DNA from 2 places in the Teredinibacter haidensis genome. Region 2 is predicted to be linked to the other one. Evidence: predicted binding sites of a transcription regulator. Region 2 holds the regulator's gene; the other holds the start of a gene.

Region 1 (4,416 bases), 940 kb from region 2:
CGAGGAAAGTGTCACCGTTGGTAGACAATACTTCGAACTGATGCTCGCCATCGACATCGGCAATTTCAATAACAGAGATATCGAAAGTACCACCACCCAAGTCGTACACCGCAATGGTGCGATCGCCCTTGGCTTTGTCCATACCGTACGCCAGCGCCGCGGCTGTTGGCTCGTTGATGATACGCTTTACTTCCAAACCAGCAATTCTACCAGCGTCTTTGGTCGCCTGACGCTGAGAATCGTTAAAGTACGCTGGAACCGTAATAACCGCCTCCGTCACAGCTTCGCCAAGATAATCCTCAGCGGTTTTCTTCATTTTCTTCAGTACTTCAGCAGAGATCTGGGGCGGAGCTTTCTTTTCGCCCTTCACTTCTACCCAGGCATCGCCATTATCGGCAGCCACAATGGTGTATGGCACCATTTTGATATCTTTTTGAACCACATCGTCCTTAAATTTACGGCCGATCAAACGCTTAACCGCAAACAGGGTGTTCTGTGGGTTCGTTACCGCCTGACGCTTTGCGCTCTGGCCAACCAGAACTTCTTTGTCGTCGGTGAATGCAACAATAGAAGGCGTTGTACGATCACCTTCAGAGTTTTCAATAACTCGGGCTTTACCACCTTCCAATACTGATACACAGGAATTGGTTGTGCCCAGGTCAATACCAATAATTTTGCCCATTGATTATCTCCAGTCTTAAATGCTTGCAGATCGGCTTGGCCCATCCACGAAATTTTATGCTTGGCTGGCCAAATACCAGCAACCTGCTTGAGTTTCAATATTGGTTCTATCCACCGTTATTCAAGTGACAGAGCCTGATTAATTTTTACTCGGCCTTAGATACCACGACCATTGCAGGGCGAACAAGGCGCCCATTAAGGGTGTAACCCACCTGATAGACATTGATTACCGTGTTCGGCTCCACATCCGGCTGAGGAACCGCCGTCATAGCCTGATGCAACTCGGGATTGAAGGGTTCGCCCTCAGGGTTCACCTGCTCTACCTTGTGACGCTGCAATGCATCCGTCAGGCTTTTTAGTGTCAATTCAACACCTTCCGTTACAGACGCCAACTCAGCGCCTTCGGCTACCGAAGCTTCGACCGCCCTCATCAGATTATCGGCTACCGGCAGCATATCGCTAACGAACTTTTCCAGGCCAAACTTGTGAGCTTTTTCAACATCTAGCTCGGCGCGGCGACGCACGTTCTGCAACTCTGCGGCTACGCGCAAAGCCTGTTCTTTAGCCTCGGTTAACTCGGCTTGAAGCTGCTCCAGCTGTGATGCCGAATCGTCAAAACCCTCCTCGGTAGAGGTCTCGTCAGCAGACTCTTCCACCTTCTCAGGTTCCTGATTAAGCTGCTCTTCAGTCAAATTTTCTTTAGGGTCGTTTTGCGGTTGATCTGAATTACTCACGCATATCTCCAACTCATGTGTTTTTTCAGTGAGCAATATGGGGACAGCACGCTCACATTCAAGGCCATTTTTTGGCATGGATTACACAGATCAAAAACTGGTGGCAAAGCCAGCACTTGTACTGTATAAATAACCACCATAAAGCACTGTATAAAAACACACCCAAAAAGGAGCGAGCCGTGCTAACCCATCTGCATATCACCGATTTCACGCTGGTAGATCAATTGGATTTGGAGCTAGACAAAGGCCTCACCACCATTACCGGCGAAACCGGTGCGGGCAAATCCATTATGCTTGATGCTCTTGGTTTGGCTATGGGCGACAGAACCGACGCGGACAAGATCCGGCCCGGCTGTAAAAAGGCCGATATTCACGCCAGCTTCGATATCTCAGCCCTCGACTATGCACAAAAGTGGCTGGCAGAGCACGAGCTGGCCGATGGCGACGACTGTATTCTGCGCCGGGTAATAACGGCAGAAGGCCGCTCCCGCGCATTTATTAACGGCCAAACCGTTACCCTTAATCAACTGCGCTCCCTTGGGGAAATGCTGATCAACATACACAGCCAGCACGAGCACCAATCGCTACTCGACAGCAAGACCCATCAGCGATTGCTCGACGCCTTTGGCGGTTTACGACCACTCGCTAAGCAAGTAAAAGATACCTACCGGAACTGGCACGCGGCCAACAGCCAGCTAGAAGGCATCAAAAACCAAAACGAAGACCTTAACGCTCGCTTTCAGCTCTTGCATTACCAGGTGGAAGAGCTCGATCAGCTCTCCCTAGAGCCCGGGGAGCTAGAACAGCTGGAGCGGGAACAGCGAAGACTGGCCAACGCCGAAACCATTAATGGCAACTGCAGCCATGTGCTCAGTCTCTGCTCCGACGATGAAGGCCTGCAGGACAGACTCAATCATGGCTTACAGTTATTGGTAGCGCTGCAGGAAAAACCCGAAGCACTACAGGAAGCCGAAGGCTTGCTGCACAACGCGCTTATTCATATACAAGAGGCACAGTCGGAGCTGGATCGCTACCTCAACAGCCAGGAACAGGACGAATCCCGCCTGACCGAGGTAGAGCAGCGCCTGAGTACCATCTACGAAATCGCCCGCAAACATCGCATTGCGCCAGATAAATTGGCGCAGCTTCACCAGAACCTATCGGCGGAACTGGGCAAATTGCAAAGTGGCGATGACCAAGTCGGAGAACTGGAACAACAACTACAGGAAACCCTGAAAATCTACCAGCAGCTTTCTGCTGAACTATCACAGCAGCGCCAGTTTGCCAGCGCTCGCCTGACCAAGGCCGTAAACGACAGGCTGGCACAGCTGGCCATGAACAATGCAAAACTGAGCATTGCCTTGCACACCAACGATACGCCCACATCCTCCGGCAACGAATCTGCAGAATTACTGATAAGCACCAACCCCGGTCAAGCAGCAAAACCCCTCGTCAAAATTGCCTCTGGAGGCGAACTTTCACGGGTGAGCTTGGCTATCCAAGTCGTCACAGCACAAACGTCCACCACCCCCACACTGGTTTTCGACGAAGTGGATGTCGGCATTGGAGGCACCACCGGGGATGAAGTGGGCAAACTATTGCGAGAGCTAGGCAGCAACGCCCAGGTACTCTGTGTGACCCATTTAGCTCAGGTGGCCAGCAAGGGACGCCAGCACCTGCTGGTAAGTAAAGCAAGTAACCCTAAGACAGGAACCCTTTCTTCAGTTAAATCCTTAACGAAGCAGGAAAAAGTGGCTGAAATTGCGCGAATGATGGGAGGAGATATAGATTCAAAACGATCACTCGCCCATGCGAAGGAAATGTTAAGTACCGCCTGAGGCGCTGAACAGCGCCACTAAGCGAGAACTTAAGGAGCCTACGAAGAGCCTTCGGGGTACAGCTGCCGGAGCTTTGCCTTTCAGGCAATAGCCCCCCCCTGAACCCATCAAGCGTGGGGCGCTCCTGAAAGCAGCAAAGCAAGTGCTACACCCATAAAGCTCTTAGCTGCATCGCTCAACTATTGAGGGGTTTAACATATAAAACCAAACTATGACCGGTTATCTCATAACCGTGGTCTTCTGCTATCTCCCGCTGCAGCTGCTCGATCTTATCATTATGAAACTCCACAACCTTGCCAGTCTCAGTACACACCATATGATCGTGGTGATCACCGCGATCCAACTCAAAGACTGAATGACCGCCATCAAAATTGTGGCGCTCAACCAAGCCGGCACTCTCAAACTGGGTCAAAACCCGGTAAACCGTAGCCAAACCAACATCTTCACCTGCATCTAGTAGCAGCTTATAGACGTCTTCTGCGCTAAGATGACGTTCTGCGGAATTTTCTAGGATTTGAAGAATCTTAACTCTCGGCAGTGTGACCTTTAGGCCTGCTTTGCGCAATTCTTGGTTTTCTACTGCCATTTAGATGCTCCTATGGACTTCTCATGTGATAAACAGATCGGGTATTATCCCCGGCCAATTGATTTTCGGAAACCCCTGGCATGCAATTTGTTTTAAAAACGGCATTATTAATTATAACAATCATAGTAGCCACCAGCTGCTCTCGCCTCCAATTCCCTTGGGTCTATCGCATATACATTCAACAAGGCAATTTTGTTGAGAAGGATATGACAGAACAACTCGAAGTCGGCATGACTCCCGAACAGGTTCGCTACGTTATGGGCAGCCCCCTGGTCGCCGACACCTTCCACCCAGACCGCTGGGATTATTATTTTGCTCTCAAGCGCGGCGAAAAACAGCTACAAGAATACCACCTCAGCATATTCTTTGAAGACGGCAAGCTCGCCCGCTGGGAAGGTGACATCGACAAAGAGTCCAGCAGCAAGGTCGACCCCGACCAAGAAGGCACTAACGACAAACCCAAAGAGGGCGCCCCAGTCCCGGTTGAAGTCACTCCAGCCACATAGCGCTACGCGATAATCAGCTAGTTTTAGCCTTTTCTGCCCGCTTGCGCCGAACCTCTTTCGGATCGGCAATC
Region 2 (4,416 bases):
ATAAAAGCAGCGGCGAGGAGAGTCACATCTTCGGGGTTCTGACCAAAACTGCGATCGCCAATAATATCGCTTAGACCGCAATCCACATCTAAGACCGGCGCAAAACTAATATCCAGCCCGGAAGCCAACAATTCCGCTGCCGACAGCCAACCAACAGATTTAGTAAGCGCAAGCCCACGCTCAGAGTCTCCTCTAAAAACAACACCCAATTGCTGCATGGCAGGAATGCGCGAGAAACCCGAACGAAAACGTTGTACGCGACCGCCTTCGTGATCAACCGCAACAATCAGTGCGGAATTCACTCCACGAATACCCTGCACCAACTTTTCCAGCTGTTGGCGGTCTTTATAATTTCTTCCAAACAAAATAATGCCGCCAACCCAGGGGTTGGCAAGCATTTTTTTGTCTTCATCTGTTAATGTCAAACCCTCAATGTCGACAACAACAGGCCCCAAATATTTTTTCCCCATAGCTCTATAGCTGCCTTAGTCACTCTGTGAATTAGCGTGTTAAGCAATTGAGACGCAACGCAAGAAACGTATACATCGACCTACTTTCACTTACGAATAAAATGATTTCTCATTCTTATAAAACCGTAATTTCTACTATTCGCTTTAACAAACCATGATATACAATGCCCACTTTATAGACTTTTTTAATCTTTACGCTTTATTGGCTATAGCTCCGAATTTTATAGACGCTGTATTTAGGCTTAAAGAAAACCCAAAAACCTATTATTTTTCAATCTGTTACGGAACGAATATCAGCCCCACGCTAAACACGTACATTTTCACCATATTTTAACGAAACCAAGTGCGCAAGCAACAAGGAAGTGTTAGCTTTAACGGCATAGAGTGGAGGTTGGTTATGGCCAAGATATTTCCGATTATAGGTAGTTGGTTTCAAGATACGTCCAGTATGCAACTGTTTGAAATTGTTGCTGTTGATGAAGACAGCAGCACCATTGAAGTTCAATATAAAGATGGCGACATTGACGAGTTCGAGCTTGAATCTTGGGGGCAGCTAAATCTCCTTTCCGCTGCAGCTCCTGAAGATGCAAATGCAGGTTACGGTTCCTCCTATTCCGACACATGGGAAGACAGCCCAGATCATTTTAACAGCAACTATAACAACCCTCTTGAAATGATTGAACCGGAATCCTTTACCGGGTTCGACGACCTCCCCTAGAGCACCCTCTCAAACGGAGAGGGCCAATACAGCTACAGCGAAACCCGCCCTTCCACCAAGTATCGTAAAGCCGTTGTAACATCCTTAGTCACCACCCTTTAAACCGGCCTCTCCTCTACCTTTTAACACTTTTTTCTTGCGAATATGATTGAACGGATCGCCAACTTCCGTACTTTCGATAGACCCTAACGTATTGTCTTTGGTGCCATCAGGCTCTGAACTTTGCTTTTTCTCTCGAGTAAAAACAGAAGGAGGGAAATTAAAAAGATAGTAAGCGATAGATAGTAGCGCGATACCAACCCACTTGGCTAAATATGCCCAACTTAAGGACTGCGCTGCTCCAACCGCGAGTGAATACTCTAAATAATCATCGTGGACCATTGACACGATAAAGTAAGCGACAAACAGTAATATCGTCGAAAGAACCAGTCGCTTGTAGCGCCCCCACAGTACCGTCGCAACAAATGATTTTGCCAGAAACTTGAACATTTACTTAGGTCCAGAAAGACAGCCCAAGTGCCGCCAACAGTAACAAGATACTTTTATCCTTAAACTCGCTTTTAATTTTGTCTTCCTCTTCTTTGACGATAACTTCGAGAACATCCTGATCATAATCCTCTGGCTTTCGACCATGTAAATAGATACGGGTTTTTGCGCGCTCAATAGCCTTTTCGCGAACCCGTATATCGACGCGATCTTTGAGCTTCGCTAAACCAGCTCGTATACCACGTTTGCGCTTCAGTTCTCGCTGCTCTACACCATTAACCATATAGCACCTCCCAAGCTGACCCCAGTTTACCAGAGCAAGGTGTAAATGGTGCAACTTCAAGGCACAACAAAAAAAAGTTGCCTCCAGCAAAACACTGTATATAATGACAGATACTGTACATCCGAACAGACAGAAGAAACAAATGTACATTCACCTGAACTTTTATAGGCTCCGGAGTAAATCATGATCAAGCTTACCGCAAGACAACAACAGATTCTGGACCTGATCAAAACCCATATTCAAGACACTGGATACCCACCCACAAGGGCAGAAATAGCCGACATCCTGGGCTTTAAATCGGCCAACGCCGCTGAAGAACACCTTAAAGCCCTTGCCCGTAAGGGCGCGATTGAAATGATCGCTGGCGCCTCCCGCGGCATTCGGCTACCGGAAACGCAAAGCGGTATTCCCTTGGTTGGCCGAGTGGCCGCAGGTAGCCCCATACTCGCAGAAGAACATATTCAAGACTACTGCGATATTCCCAATGCTTTTTTTCATCCTCAGGCAGATTACCTGCTGACAGTTCACGGAATGAGCATGAAAGATGCCGGTATTCTTGACGGAGATCTACTTGCCGTTCACAAAACAGACCAAGTGCGTAACGGCGATATTGTGGTCGCGCGCATTGAGAATGAAGTCACAGTAAAACGCTTTAAGCGCGAAAGAAATCGTGCCATTGTCGAACTATGGCCAGAAAACCCCGACTTTGACGTTATAGAAGTCGATTTACGCGACGAACACTTTGCCATCGAAGGCATCAGTGTTGGTGTCATACGTCGAAGCTAAGAGGATCAGTTGATGGCAATTCCAGCGCCCCACACCCTACAGGCTACGCCCAAGAACATAGCCAATGCCGAGCTTCGAGACCAGAGCGCCAGCCTAACTGAAATCGTGCTTACCCGCTCACACTTAGGCGAAAACGACTACAGCCTTGTAATGCCGATGCTGGCCCACCTAAGCCAACAAAGTCAGACCCGATGGTTCACTTGGATTGCTCCAAAAGGCGTCACTAAAGGATTGTTAAGTCGTTACCGCTTTAATCTTGAGAAGGTACGCGTTGTTTACGCCGATACGCCAAATGATATTCTTTGGCTTTACTGGGAAGCACTTGCCAACGGCAATAGCGATACGGTGGTAGCGGAAGTCAGTAGCCTGACAGATTCTGAATTCAGCAAGCTTGAAAGCGCCTGCAACCAAGGCTTGTGCCGGGGTCTTACACTGAGATTTCGATAACGATCTGGAAGGTAAGCAGAGGAAGGGGCGTTTACAATTCACACGCCAAACCGATCAACGTATGCTGGCACTAATGAAGAATCATTCCCTCACCGCTTTTCTCTGCGTCAGTAACAGCGGCCATTTCGTCCTGAAGCTCACTCGCAGCCTCCAGCCCGGCTTCAATCATTGCCTTGGCGACATCGAGTTTGGCGTCATTTAAATAATAAAGCGATTCTTCAGAAAAGCGGATACGCACCAGCGGCTCACCCTTTTCATCGGCTTTCTGCAAAGCTATTTCACCATCTTCCAGCTCTACTATTTCGTACAAAGTCGACATAAATCCCCAAGTTCAATCACTGCTGCTTATTTCATTCTTTTGTGTGCCATGAAGTGTACCATTTTCTGTCCTCGCGAATAACCAATTGCCGCAAAATGCCTCGGGGAAGTTCTGATTAAGTCCAGGAATGTTGTGGGCTCTTGGCTTATTCAAGACCAAGGTAAATATTTACAGGAGTACGTCCGTCTTCAAAAAAGATAAGACAGAGATAGAGAAAACCCGGAGGCCTCATAACGCGAGGCCAAAACACCTACTTCCTGCGTTGCGGCTACTAGCGAAGAAGCTCGCCCTGTAAATGAACGTTTTGGGCTAACACAGAATAGTGCTGGACTTGGCCAGAGCTTCCCTAATGCTCGGATGCCAACTCTCGCTGCTGGAGCACCAAGGCTTTAAAGGCCAGGTAGATATTTTCCAACTCACTCACAGTTGGGGAGCTTAACGCCGTGGCTGAGCCGGTGCGGGCTATCACAACACTATCCAGAATATGTTCTGTAGGGGGAATTGCTTGTAGATTAAGCAGCGAGCGAAAAAGGAAGTTGAGCTTTGACAGCCACTCACCAGAGTTCTTCGCTAACAATTTAAGCTCCTGCAGGCGGAAATCAGCATTGGACAAATCAAGAGCATCCAACCAGGAGTATTCAAGACCTCCCGATAAGTTGGCCTCGGTTATTTCCCGTAGATAGGCGTTAATACCTAGCCGCAACTGTAATACCACAGCCTGCGCGCATGACGCCTTCAGCTGGTTTTCAGCATCCTGAGCAACATCTAATTGTTTGCGCACGTAAAGCAACTGCAGATCAACTGCTCGTCGACAATCTTCATCGAAGCTTGCCACGATTATTTTTTCGCAGCTTTTTTACTGGCTGGTTTTTTCTTTGCGGGCGCTTTTTTGGCTGTAGCGCGTTTT

The links. The regulator LexA, encoded in region 2, represses DNA repair genes until DNA is damaged. The targets are predictions, from matches to a motif close to ACTGTNTNTANANACAGT.
Region 1: recN (DNA repair protein RecN) is a predicted target of LexA. The motif match lies at 1,561-1,578, and genes of this name have one in related genera.

The regions. Positions count from the first base shown of each region.
Region 1 is NZ_CP060084.1:2,897,207-2,901,622, forward strand. Features, by position in the region: gene dnaK (molecular chaperone DnaK) at 1-682, opposite strand, end outside; gene grpE (nucleotide exchange factor GrpE) at 828-1,415, opposite strand; gene recN (DNA repair protein RecN) at 1,595-3,253, shown strand; gene fur (ferric iron uptake transcriptional regulator) at 3,429-3,839, opposite strand; gene H5715_RS11515 (outer membrane protein assembly factor BamE) at 3,920-4,345, shown strand; gene H5715_RS11520 (RnfH family protein) at 4,359-4,416, opposite strand, start outside.
Region 2 is NZ_CP060084.1:1,960,487-1,964,902, forward strand. Features, by position in the region: gene nagZ (beta-N-acetylhexosaminidase) at 1-470, opposite strand, end outside; gene H5715_RS07720 (DUF6763 family protein) at 868-1,188, shown strand; gene H5715_RS07725 (hypothetical protein) at 1,273-1,677, opposite strand; gene H5715_RS07730 (dihydrouridine synthase) at 1,682-1,957, opposite strand; gene lexA (transcriptional repressor LexA) at 2,141-2,743, shown strand; gene H5715_RS07740 (SulA-like leucine-rich domain-containing protein) at 2,756-3,190, shown strand; gene H5715_RS07745 (hypothetical protein) at 3,261-3,509, opposite strand; gene H5715_RS07750 (DUF6586 family protein) at 3,856-4,344, opposite strand; gene topA (type I DNA topoisomerase) at 4,347-4,416, opposite strand, start outside.